4 regions of the Rahnella sp. RFA10(1/100) genome follow, and region 3 is predicted to be linked to each of the others. Evidence: predicted binding sites of a transcription regulator. Region 3 holds the regulator's gene; each other region holds the start of a gene.
What was found. The regulator PhoB, encoded in region 3, activates phosphate uptake and scavenging genes when phosphate is short. The targets are predictions, from matches to a motif close to CTGTCATAAAACTGNCNNAT.
Positions count from the first base shown of each region.

Region 1: rbsK (ribokinase) is a predicted target of PhoB. The motif match lies at 1,605-1,624, and genes of this name have one in related genera.
Region 2: phoA (alkaline phosphatase) is a predicted target of PhoB. The motif match lies at 1,193-1,212, and genes of this name have one in related genera.
Region 4: pstS (phosphate ABC transporter substrate-binding protein PstS) is a predicted target of PhoB. The motif match lies at 1,598-1,617, and genes of this name have one in related genera.

Region 1 covers NZ_SEWR01000002.1:586,569-589,745, forward strand. The annotation lists gene ETV65_RS09305 (oxidoreductase) at 1-263, shown strand, start outside; gene ETV65_RS09310 (NADP-dependent oxidoreductase) at 363-1,385, shown strand; gene rbsK (ribokinase) at 1,867-3,081, shown strand; gene ETV65_RS09320 (dihydrodipicolinate synthase family protein) at 3,176-3,177, shown strand, end outside.
Region 2 covers NZ_SEWR01000001.1:130,750-133,926, reverse strand. The annotation lists gene ETV65_RS00565 (L,D-transpeptidase family protein) at 145-1,065, shown strand; gene phoA (alkaline phosphatase) at 1,294-2,718, shown strand.
Region 3 covers NZ_SEWR01000003.1:97,337-100,513, reverse strand. The annotation lists gene sbcC (exonuclease subunit SbcC) at 1-128, opposite strand, end outside; gene sbcD (exonuclease subunit SbcD) at 125-1,363, opposite strand; gene phoB (phosphate response regulator transcription factor PhoB) at 1,591-2,280, shown strand; gene phoR (phosphate regulon sensor histidine kinase PhoR) at 2,303-3,177, shown strand, end outside.
Region 4 covers NZ_SEWR01000005.1:328,571-331,747, reverse strand. The annotation lists gene glmS (glutamine--fructose-6-phosphate transaminase (isomerizing)) at 1-440, shown strand, start outside; gene rluF (23S rRNA pseudouridine(2604) synthase RluF) at 619-1,506, shown strand; gene pstS (phosphate ABC transporter substrate-binding protein PstS) at 1,723-2,763, shown strand; gene pstC (phosphate ABC transporter permease PstC) at 2,956-3,177, shown strand, end outside.

The DNA.
Region 1 (3,177 bases), on a different contig from region 3:
ATATCGAGCCGGATGCCAGGCTGGAAGAGTATGACCTGATCCGGGCTAAGCTGGCGAAAGTGGTGAGCAAGGCGATGGCTGAGGCGGAAAGTCCGGAGGTCGTGGCTGACGTGGTGGTTAAAGCGGCTCAGACGTTACGCCCGAAGATGCGTTACACGGCAGGCAAGCTGGCCGGTCAGTTGAATTTTATTCTCAGATTCGCCCCTGCTTCATTCCTGGATAAGGTGGTGCGCAAAAGTCTTCAGCTTGATGCGAAAGCATAAAAAAGACGTTTTTACGATGGGTTATTACCGGGGATTTTTTGCGCGGCAACAGGGCCGCTAAGGAAATTTCATTGGCAAACGCGACAGGGCAAACAACAAATGAAAACTAAGACGATGAAAGCGTTTACGTTTAAACGCTATGGTAAATCCCCAGAGCGGGGATTTGATAACGTAGATTATCCTGCCCCTGATGCTGATGAAATCCTGGTTAAAGTTTATGCGGTGGGTCTGAACCCGATTGATAACATTATCCCAACCGGAATATTTAAGCCGGTTTTGCATTTTAAGCTCCCCGCCACATTGGGCAGCGACTTGTCCGGAGTGGTCATTGCCGTGGGGAGTCGTGTGACGCGTTTCTCGCCAGGCGACGAAGTCTTCGCCAGCATTTTTGACAAGGGAACGGGTTCCCTTGCCGAATTTGCTTTGGTGCCTGAAAGCGCGGCGGCCATGAAACCCGCCAGTCTGGATTTTGTGCAGGCAGCTTCGCTCCCGATGGTGAGCCTCACATCCTGGCAGGCACTGACAGAGCGAGCCGGGCTGCATCCGGGCCAGAAGGTTTTTATTCCGGCAGGTTCAGGGGGAATTGGCAGTTTTGCCATCCAGCTGGCGAAGCATCTTGGCGCCAAGGTGGGGACAACAACCAGTACGGGCAATGTCGAATGGGTGCGTCAGATTGGCGCAGACGAAGTGGTTGATTATAAAAAACAAAAATTCGAAAATGTGCTGAGTGGCTACGATATGGTTCTCGGCACTGTCAGAGGCGATTCAATTGAAAAATCTACCCAAATTCTCAGGCCGGGTGGAAAGATTGTTTCTCTCACCGGCCCGTTAGATGCTGCGTTCGCGCGGACCCGGGGATTAAATTTCTTTCTGCGTTTTGTCTTCGGGCTGATGAGCCGCAAGATGATGCGTCTTGCGAAAAAACGAGGGCTGACCTATTCATTTCTCTTTGTCCGTCCTGATGGCGATCAGCTTACTCAAATCGGTAAACTCATAGAGGCTGAACAAATCAGGCCCGTGATCGACAAGGTATTCCCTTTTGCACAAACAAAGGAAGCTCTTGCCTATCTGGGGCAGGGACACGCGAAGGGGAAAGTGGTCGTTAAGATGCAGGAGTCATAACAGGTAAGATTTGAATCTGTTTAAACGAAAATCGACAGGATCAGTCTCTGCTCTTTTGACGGGATATCCTGGCCATTGCGATAGTTAAAATTGTTCGCTTACCTCGGGCTCTTTTTATGTCATCTGTTGAAATGAAATATATCTCACTTTGTGATCTTCAACATCTCATGGCGATAAACCTCCATCACTAATATCTCCCGTGACGGACATTTTCCAGCATGGCGGAAGATTAATGACAAAAAATAAAAGCCCGCTTAAATCTCCTTAAACGGGCTTCTCTCATGAAACCATCCGGCTTACACCTTCCTTTCTCAAAATGAGCATTTGTTTGCTTTGTCCGACAGAATTCCCCGCTTATTACGTCACAAAAAACATAAGTTCCCATTTTTGTTTACTTCCGTTTTGCTATTTAAGCTATGAGCATCATCACTATTTAACCTGTTTTATACATTTATTCTGAATACAGAGAAGGTGGGTGGCTATGTTTCTTGAAGAGCGTCGGCAGCAAATCCTGGAATATCTGGATAAAAATGAGCGGGTAAAAGTGGATGTTTTGGCATCCCTGTTTGCGGTGACCCGAGAAACCATTCGCAATGATCTGAATGCCCTGGCGGCTGAAAAATTGGTTCAGCGCTGTCACGGCGGGGCAATGGTAATCCGGCGAAGTTTGCAGTCAAAGCTGATTACTGACACCGGCGGTAACTTTGAAGTGTTGCTACAACGGCTGCAGAGTCAGAAAAGAAAGCAGATTGTGCAACAGGGTAAAGGAAAGAACATGAAAGGTAAGGTGTGTATTCTGGGTTCATTTAACGTCGATATTGTGGCAAAAGTTGAACGTTTTCCAAAAGGCGGGGAATCTCTGCTGGCGCTGGGCAGCACACTCGGCCCCGGCGGCAAAGGGGCCAACCAGGCCACGGCTGTCAGTCGTGCAGGTGCCAAGGTGCATTTCGTTTCCAAGGTGGGTAAGGACCAGTTCAGCCAGTTTGCTTATGATCACCTGACCTCCTCGGAGATTCACTCCTTTACCCTTTATCAGTCAGAAACCGAACCAACCGGCAACGCCATTATTTATGTCTCGCAGGAAAACGGCGAGAACATGATTGCCATTTATTCCGGCGCCAATAAAACCATCAGCGAAGACGAAGTGGCGGCAATCGCGCCCGAACTTGAAGATTCGGACGTGCTGCTGGTGCAGCTCGAAAACAACTTTGCCGCTACCTTGAGTGCGATGAAGCTGGCTAAAGCGCTGGGAGTGAAAGTGATACTCAACCCGGCTCCTTTCTCGAACCACGCGCTTGAGTGTCTTGAATATGTTGACGTTATTACCCCTAATGAAACTGAGGCATCGCAGCTGTCCGGCATTGACGTGAAAGATGTAGCCAGTGCCAAAGAGGCTGCACAGCGTATCGTCAGTCAGGGTGCCAGGCGGGTCATTATTACGATGGGATCGCGCGGCGCGCTGCTGCTTGACGGCAATCAGTTCCAGCACATTCCGGCTTTCCCGGCGCTGAGCGTTGATACCACCGGTGCAGGAGACGCCTTCAACGGCGCGCTGGCCTCAGGTATCGCCAATGGGCAAAGTCTGGTGCAGGCGGCGACCTATGCCTCGGCATTTGCCTCGCTGGCAGTCGAACGCGAAGGCGCATCAAACATGCCTGATAACCCCCAGGTTTTGGCACGTCTGGCGCAGCGGTAAATGCTGCGTTCACTCTTTAATTTCCTGTAACGGTCGCTGCTTTGATGCATTGAGTCTGGCGGCCACGTAATCGATTCCGTCTTAAGGAGCAGTAAT
Region 2 (3,177 bases), on a different contig from region 3:
GCCCTGAAATGCGATTCGTTACACATACCGTGTCCCTTTCAAGTGCTATGTGCAAGTACACTATTCCTCCGGCCGGTTACGATCGGATCGGGGGGAATTAACATCCTGACAACTGCCAGTGTGGCATTAACGACCAACGAAAATATGAAAATGAGCATTCGCGCAATCCTTACCCTGGTTTTGGCAGTTGCTGCATATAGCCAGGCGTCTTTTGCTGTGGTCTACCCTCTTCCGGCCAATAATGGCCGTCTGGTCGGTGAAAACATCACAGTTACCGTTCCGCAGGGCAGCAGCCTGCCGCTGGAACATTTTGCAGCGCAATACCAGATGGGTTTGAGCAATATGCTCGAAGCTAACCCTGGCGTTGATCCTTATCTGCCAACCCCGGGCACCGTGCTGACTATCCCTCAGCAATTGATCCTGCCTGATACCCCGCATGAAGGCATCGTGATCAACAGTGCTGAAATGCGTCTGTATTACTACCCGAAAGGCACCAATACTGTGGTCGTGCTGCCAATCGGTATCGGTGAACTGGGCAAAGACACCCCGATGAACTGGGTGACTACGGTTCAGCGTAAAAAAGCTGGCCCGACCTGGACCCCGACGGCGAAAATGCATGAAGAATATGCTTCCCGTGGTGAATTCCTGCCCGCCGTCTTCCCTGCTGGCCCGGACAACCCGATGGGGTTGTACGCACTGTATGTTGGCCGTCTGTATGCAGTTCACGGCACCAACGCCAACTTCGGTATCGGTCTGCGCGTGAGCCACGGTTGTGTACGCTTGCGTGATGCCGACATCAAATGGCTGTTCGACAACGTTCCGCAAGGCACCCGCGTTCAGTTTATCAACGAGCCGGTGAAAGCCACCGTTGAGCCGGACGGTAAACGTTATATTGAGATCCATAACCCGCTGTCCTCTAACCAGGAAGAGTTTGATTCCCAGCAGCCGCTGCCAATCACTCTGACCGGTAACGCAAGCAGCGTATCGATGGATCCTGCGGTCAACCAGACTGTGGTTCAGCGCGCTATTGAGATGCGTTCAGGGATGCCGGTTCAGGTTAATTAATTGCGTCCCTGCCGTTTTAGTGAAAAAGCTCCGTTCATCGGGGCTTTTTTTTTGCAAACGCAAAAGGAAACTACGGATAACTCCCTCCCCTGCGAAGGGGAGGCGTAAAGCAACATCCTCTCCATCACTGTCATTAAAATGTCACAACTCTGACTTAACCTTCCGGTAACAAAAAATATCTATATGTGTATTTTTATTTCCGATGATTTATGAAAAGGAGTTTTGACAATGCAACAATCCGTATCTCTTGTGGCCCGCGCCGTGACTGCCGCCCTGCTGCTTTCCACCTCTGCCACTGTCCTCGCCACTGAAACTGACTCGCTGACTGACCGCGCAGCAAAAGGTGTGCTGACAGAACCGGGTGGCGCGCGTCGCCTGAGCGGTGACCAGACCACCGCGCTGAAAGCGTCACTTTCAGACAAAACGGTGAAAAACGTGATTTTACTGATTGGCGACGGTATGGGGGATTCTGAAATCACCTCCGCCCGCAACTATGCAGAAGGCGCCGGCGGCTATTTTAAAGGTATCGATGCCCTGCCGCTGACCGGTCAGTACACCCATTATTCTCTGGATAAGAAAACGCAGAAACCGAGTTACGTGACCGATTCTGCAGCATCCGCCACCGCCTGGGCGACAGGTGTTAAAAGCTATAACGGCGCGATTGGTGTAGATGTTAACGGTAAAGATCACCAGACTATTCTTGAGATCGCCAAAGCCGCAGGCAAGGCCACCGGCAACGTCTCCACTGCCGAATTGCAGGATGCAACCCCTGCTGCGCAAATCGCCCACGTAACCTCACGTAAGTGCTACGGTCCGGAAGAAACGGCGGAAAAATGTGCCAGCAACGGGCTGGAAAACGGCGGGCGTGGTTCGATCACCGAACAGTTATTGCAAACCCGCGCAGACGTCACGCTGGGCGGCGGCAGAAAATCTTTCAGCCAGTTGGCTAAAGCCGGTGAGTTCCAGGGTAAATCCCTGAAAGATCAGGCACTGGCACAGGGTTACGTGTGGGTGGAAAACGCGGAGCAGCTCAGTGCTGTCACGCAGGCAGACCAGAAGAAACCGGTTCTTGGCCTGTTCTCCGAGGGCAACATGCCGGTACGCTGGCAGGGTCCGAAGGCCACTTATCACGGCAACATTGATAAACCGGCTGTTACCTGTGAAGCCAATCCGCAGCGCACCGCAGACATCCCGACGCTGGCCGTTATGACTGAAAAAGCCATCGACTTGCTGAAAACGAATCAGAACGGTTTCTTCCTGCAGGTTGAAGGCGCATCGATTGATAAACAAGATCACGCCGCTAATCCATGCGGCCAGTTCGGGGAAACAGTGGATCTGGATGAAGCGGTGCAAAAAGCGCTGGCGTTCGCCCGACAGGACGGCAACACGCTGGTTATCGTCACCGCCGATCATGCCCATTCCAGCCAGATTATCGAAACCGATGCCAAAGCGCCCGGCCTGACGCAAACACTGACCACCAAAGACGGTGCGCCGATGACTATCAGTTACGGCAACTCAGAAGAGGATTCACAGGGGCACACCGGGACACAACTGCGTATCGCCGCGTTCGGGCCGCATGCAGCGAATGTGGTCGGTCTGACCGACCAGACGGATTTGTTCTATACGATGCGGGATGCCATGGCGATTAAGTGATAGTTTTTCAAAGGGAGATGTCCCTTTGGAACCCTTCGAAACCGGATTGGGTAAGTTTTGGTTTCTCAGTTGCACTGAACGCCTGATCGAGAAACTTTCGGTTTCTTACGTGCGATGCTCACTTAACGCGCTGCGCCGAAACCGCCCAAGAGGGAAAAGTGCTTTTTCCCTCTTGGATCTCCCTTCGCTTTTTCAACAAGCGCTTCCACTCGCTGGCTATGTTTCAGGTATCACCCGGTTCCAAAATACCGCCGGAGGGAAAGGTGGAAAACCGCGCATCTGTTTGCGCGGGTTGTAACCCGAACGAAGGGCACCGCGCAGCGGCGGGATTTTGCGGCTATCACACACCTATCTGAAACATAGCCTCCAGCGGCAGCGCGCAGTTAAAAAGCGCGGAGTCCAAAGGCCCGCGCGTTACCGGGTCTCTGGTCGGTGTGGGCCGACGCCCACAACCTTGAA
Region 3 (3,177 bases):
TTCCCTGCACCGGTCGGGCCGGTGATCGCGAATAATCCGTTGCTGGCGAACGGCTCGGCAGTGAAATCAATTTTCCATTCGCCTTCCAGCGAGTTCAGGTTTTTTAAACGCAGGCTGAGAATTTTCATTGTGCGCTGTCCTCTGCATTCTGACCGTGCGTGACCTGCTCAACAACCTGAGCAAAAAGAGTGCGCATCCGCGCCTGACGGGGGGCATCAGGGTCCGGCTCCAGCGCCAGCCGCCGTTCAAAGACGTCGCTGACGCTCAGTTCACTGAGGGTCTCTTTTTCCTGCTGCTCAATGCTGCTGATGCGCTGTTCTTTGCTGCGGCGCAACAGGACAACTTCCACCGGCAAATCCGCAGTCAGCGCCTGAATACGCCGCTGAATATCGCTGAGATAATCCTGCGTGGCGACTTCGATATCAAGCCAGACGGGTTTTTGTGCATCGCCGCCTTCGAACTGCGCCAGTTGCTTTTCAATTTCCGCCAGCGAGCCTTTGAGTATCTGCATGGGCTGGAAAACAGGAATTTCCAGCGTGTCGATGGCACTGAGCGTTGCCCCGTCGAAATCGAGCAGATACACACTTTTGGCTTTGCTCAGTTCGTCAAAGCTCAGGGCAATTGGCGAACCGCTGTAACGGATGTGGTGAGTTTTTGCGACGCACTGTGCGCGGTGAATATGGCCAAGCGCCACATAATCAACCGGCGGGAACGCCTGCGCGGGGAAGGCGTCAAGTGTGCCTATATAGATGTCACGCACGGAATCAGAAGTACTGACGCCAACGGTGGTCAGATGGCCGGTTGCAATAACGGGCAGCGGTATGCCAAGTTCATCACGCCTGGCCTGCGCGGCCTGCCAGAGCGCGTCATAATGTGCGGCGATGGCTTCCTGCAATGCCAGTTGTTTGTCGCTGCCGGACTGACCGGCCTGACTGGCCAGCAGATCACGCGGGCGTAAAAACGGGATGGCACACAGTACCGCGCCCGGTTTTCCGTCACGCTGACTGAGCACCAAAATCTGTTCAGACAGATTTTCGCCGACAGTGGCAATCACCCGCGTATTCAGGCAGGAAAGTAGCTCGCGTGATTCATTAAGTGTTGCGACGGAATCGTGGTTGCCAGCCAGTACCACCAGCTGACAGCCGGTTTGTTGTAATTCCACCACGAAGCGGTTATACAATTCGCGGGCATAACTGGGCGGTGATCCGGTATCGAAAATATCACCCGCGACAATCACGGCGTCGACCTGATGTTGCTGCACCTGACCGGTCAGCCAGCGCAGAAATGCCTGATGTTCGGCTGCACGGCTTTTGGTGAAAAAGTACTGGCCAAGATGCCAGTCTGACGTGTGGATCAGGCGCATGAGACTCCTGTATGAACCCTGGATGACGACAATGGGGCAAAGTATAAACGTCGGCGGGGGGAGATGTCCCCGATAAATCAGTCCAATTTCAGCAAGATGGCCGCTAATTATCTGTCATATTTGACTGTAATGAACCATTCTTTTCGTTCATAAATCTGTCACAAAACTGACGCATAATGGCGCCCGCAATCAAATAAAAGATCGCTAACCTATTGGCAGGACCTACGATGGCTAGACGTATATTGGTGGTTGAAGACGAAGCTCCAATCCGTGAAATGGTGTGTTTTGTACTGGAACAAAATGGCTATCAGGCCGTAGAAGCTGAGGATTTTGATTCGGCGATTGGGCAGCTTGTTGAACCTTACCCTGAACTTATCCTGCTCGACTGGATGTTACCTGGCGGTTCCGGTATTCAGTTTATTAAGCATCTTAAACGTGAGGCGCTGACCCGCGAAATTCCGGTGATGATGTTGACCGCACGCGGTGAAGAAGAAGATCGGGTGCGTGGCCTCGAAGTCGGTGCCGATGATTACATCACCAAACCGTTTTCCCCGAAAGAGCTGGTTGCCCGCATTAAAGCGGTGATGCGTCGCATCTCGCCAATGGCGGTGGAAGAAGTGATCGACATGCAGGGTTTAAGCCTGGATCCCTCGTCTCACCGGGTGATGGCCAACGAACAGGCGCTTGATATGGGGCCGACAGAATTTAAGTTATTACACTTCTTTATGACGCATTCTGAACGTGTTTATAGCCGGGAACAGTTGCTCAATAACGTCTGGGGCACTAACGTTTATGTGGAAGATCGCACCGTAGACGTGCATATTCGTCGTTTGCGTAAGGCGTTGGAAACCAGCGGACATGACAGAATGATCCAGACTGTTCGTGGTACCGGATACCGTTTTTCAACGCGTTATTGAGTCCTCACAGCGGAGAATCTGTGTGCTAGAACGTTTGTCATGGAAACGATTGGCCGGCGAATTTTTTCTCTTTTGTCTGCCAGCGTTAATTCTCGGTATTTTCGTCGGTCATTTCGGCTGGCTCCTGTTTGTGTCGCTGGTTGCGGCACTGGGCTGGAATTATTACAACCAGCTCAAACTCTCTCACTGGCTGTGGCTTGACCGCAGTATTACGCCGCCGAACGGCCGCTGGAGCTGGGAGCCGCTGTTCTACGGGCTTAACCAGATGCAGATGCGCAACCGGCGTCGGCGTCGCGAATTAGGTCAGTTGATCAAACGTTTTCGCAGCGGTGCTGAATCGCTGCCCGATGCCGTGGTGCTGACCACGGAAGAAGGCAATATTTTCTGGTGTAACGGGCTGGCGCAGGATCTGCTCGGTTTCCGCTGGCCGGAAGATAACGGGCAACATATCTTCAACCTGCTGCGTTATCCGGAATTCCGGCTGTGGATCCAGACCCGCGATTTCAGCCGGGCGCTGAATCTGCAACTCAATAATGAGCATTACGTCGAGTTTCGCGTTATGCCTTATTCAGAAGGGCAACTGCTGATGGTGGCACGCGATGTCACACAGATGCGTCAGCTTGAAGGTGCACGGCGTAACTTCTTTGCTAACGTCAGTCATGAGCTGAGAACCCCGCTGACCGTATTGCAGGGATATCTGGAAATGATGGAAGACGCCAAACTGGAAGAACCTTTCCGCACCAAAGCACTGGATACCATGCAGGAACAGACGCGGCGAATGGACGGGCTGGTGAAGCAGTTGCTGACGCTGTCGAAAATCGAAGCTTCAGCGAATATTGATTTGCATGAGAAAGTCGATATTCCGGTGATGCTCGGTATGCTCGAACGTGAGGTGCA
Region 4 (3,177 bases), on a different contig from region 3:
ATAAACATCACGCTCTGTTCCTTGGCCGTGGTGATCAGTATCCGATTGCGATGGAAGGTGCGCTGAAGCTGAAAGAGATTTCTTATATTCACGCGGAAGCCTATGCGGCGGGTGAGCTGAAGCATGGTCCGCTGGCGCTGATTGACGCAGATATGCCGGTGATCGTGGTGGCACCAAATAACGAATTGCTGGAAAAACTGAAATCGAATATCGAAGAAGTGCGCGCCCGTGGCGGTTTGCTGTATGTCTTTGCCGATCAGGATGCCGGTTTTACCGACAGTGAAGGCATGAAGATTATCCAGCTGCCACATGTTGAGGAAATTGTCGCACCTATTTTCTATACCGTTCCGCTACAGTTGCTGTCCTACTACGTTGCCCTGATTAAAGGTACCGACGTTGACCAGCCACGTAACCTGGCGAAATCTGTGACTGTCGAATAAGACTGTCCGGTTTCAGCTATGCGATATATAAGCGCCTCCCGGGGCGCTTTTCTATTTTCAGAATGTTTTTGCCTGATTCCCCACTTTCCCGGCAGCCGATCACGATTCTCCCCTCTCAGGCTTCGTAACCCGCCCCGGATAAGGTATAGTTCGCGTTTTTCTGAAGGTACCCCGCTGAATGCTGACCAATTCCTCCATTCGTCTTAACAAATACATTAGCGAGAGCGGTATCTGCTCACGCCGCGATGCCGATCGTTACATCGAACAGGGAAATGTTTTCATCAACGGCAGGCGTGCCGCAGTGGGGGCTCAGGTGTTTGCCACAGACGTGGTGAAAGTTAACGGTCAGCTTATCGAGCCACGTGATGAAGAAGATCTGGTGCTTATCGCGCTGAACAAGCCGGTAGGTATTATCACCACGATGGAAGAGGGGGAGCGGGACAATATCCGTGATTTCGTCAATCACAGCAAGCGTGTCTTCCCGATTGGCCGTCTGGATAAAGATTCTCAGGGGCTGATTTTACTGACTAACCATGGCGATCTGGTCAATAAAATCCTGCGTGCCGGTAATGATCACGAAAAAGAGTACATCGTGACCGTTAATAAACCGATCACTGACGAATTTATTGCAGGTATGGGTGCTGGCGTGCCGATGCTTGGCACGGTGACCAAGAAATGCAAAGTAAAGAAAGAAGCACCCATGGTGTTTCGTATTACGCTGGTACAGGGGCTTAACCGACAGATCCGCCGTATGTGTAAGCACTTCGGTTATGAAGTCACTAAGCTTGAGCGCGTGCGTATTATGAACATCAACCTGAAAGGTGTTCCACCGGGAGAATGGCGGGATTTAACCGATGATGAATTGATCGAGTTATTCAGGCTGATTGAAAACTCCTCGTCTGAAGATAAACCGGCGAAAAAAACGCAGGCAAACCATACTCAGGCTAAAAAAGCGGTTGTCACAAAACCGGCTGCCACAAAAACAAAAAATACCGAAAAACCTGAAACTAATTCTGCATCCCGCAAGCGTTTTGCCCAGCCTGGTCGTAAGAAAAAAGGGCGTTAATTTACCTGTTTTTCATTATCTGCCGGTGTAATAACCGGCTTTTCCCGCTTAAAACACCTTCATATTGCCCGGGTGGTTCGAATTGTGAACGGTGTCATAAAACTGTCATATAACGTACATTTTACTGTCACTAAACTGTCCTATTTTCCTCCTGTGCCAAACACTTTAATTAACGTCGACATCAGTCGGGAAGTTTAAAACCACCAGGAGTGGAACATGAAATTGATGCGTAACACCGTCGCCGGTCTTGTAGCAGCGACTTTCTCCCTCACAGCAATGTCTGCTTTCGCTGCCACTAACCTGACTGGCGCTGGCGGCACCTTCCCCGCACCTGTCTACGCTAAGTGGGCTGACGCATATCAGAAAGCAACCGGTACTCAGGTGAACTACCAGGGCATCGGTTCTTCCGGCGGTGTAAAACAAATCATCGCCAAGACCGTTGATTTCGGCGCATCTGATGCACCGATGAAAGAAGAAGATCTGAATAAAAATGGCCTGTTCCAGTTCCCTACCGTGATCGGTGGCGTGGTGCTGGCTGTTAACATCCCTGGCATCAAATCTGGTCAGCTGACACTCGATGGCGCAACGCTGGGTGACATTTACCTCGGTAAAATCAAAAAGTGGAACGACGCAGCGATCACTAAGCTGAACCCGGGTGTGAAATTGCCAGACACCAACATCGCAGTGGTGCGTCGTGCTGACGGTTCCGGTACTTCGTTCGTATTCACCAGCTATCTGGCGAAAGTCAACAGCGAGTGGAAAGACAAAATCGGTGCAGGTTCAACGGTGAACTGGCCAACGGGTCTCGGTGGCAAAGGCAATGACGGTGTGGCCGCATTCGTACAGCGTCTGCCAGGTTCAATCGGTTACGTTGAATATGCTTATGCTAAGCAAAATAACCTGGCTTATACCAAGCTGGTCGATGCAGACGGCAAAGCTATCAGCCCGACGGAAGCCTCCTTCAGTGCAGCTGCTAAAGGCGCTGACTGGAGCAAAACCTTCGCTCAGGACCTGACCAATCAGAAAGGTGATAATGCGTGGCCAATCAGCTCCACCACTTTCATCCTGGTTTACAAAGATCAGCAAGATGCAGCGAAGGGCGCAGAAGTGCTGAAGTTCTTCGACTGGGCCTACAAAAATGGCACCAAACTGACAACTGATTTGGACTATGCCGCACTGCCAGCCTCTGTTGTAGAGCAGATCCGTGCAGCCTGGAAGACCAACATCAAAGACAGCAGCGGTAAAGCACTGTACTAGGAATACCCGTCATACCTGAAGCTGCACCGGCGTTAGCTGCGCTCGTTCACCCGAATCACTTACTTGAGTAAGCTCATCGGGATTCACTTGCTTGCTGCCTTGGTGCAACTCCAATTATTTTGGGTATAGTAACTCTGCTTCATTCCCTCTCCGGCCGGGGAGGGAATTAAATCTGAATTAAAAGAGAGTGGTATGGCTGAATACAAGCCGGCTATCAAGGCACCTGGCAAAAACGGTGACATCATCTTCGGCGCGCTGGTTAAACTGGCAGCGCTGATAGTGCTATTTATGCTGGGCGGCATTATCGTCTCGCTGTTTATTGCTTCTCTGCCGAGCATTGAAAAGTTCGGATTATCCTTCCTGTGGACGAAAACCTGGGATGCGCCGAACCAACAATTTGGTGCACTGGTGCCG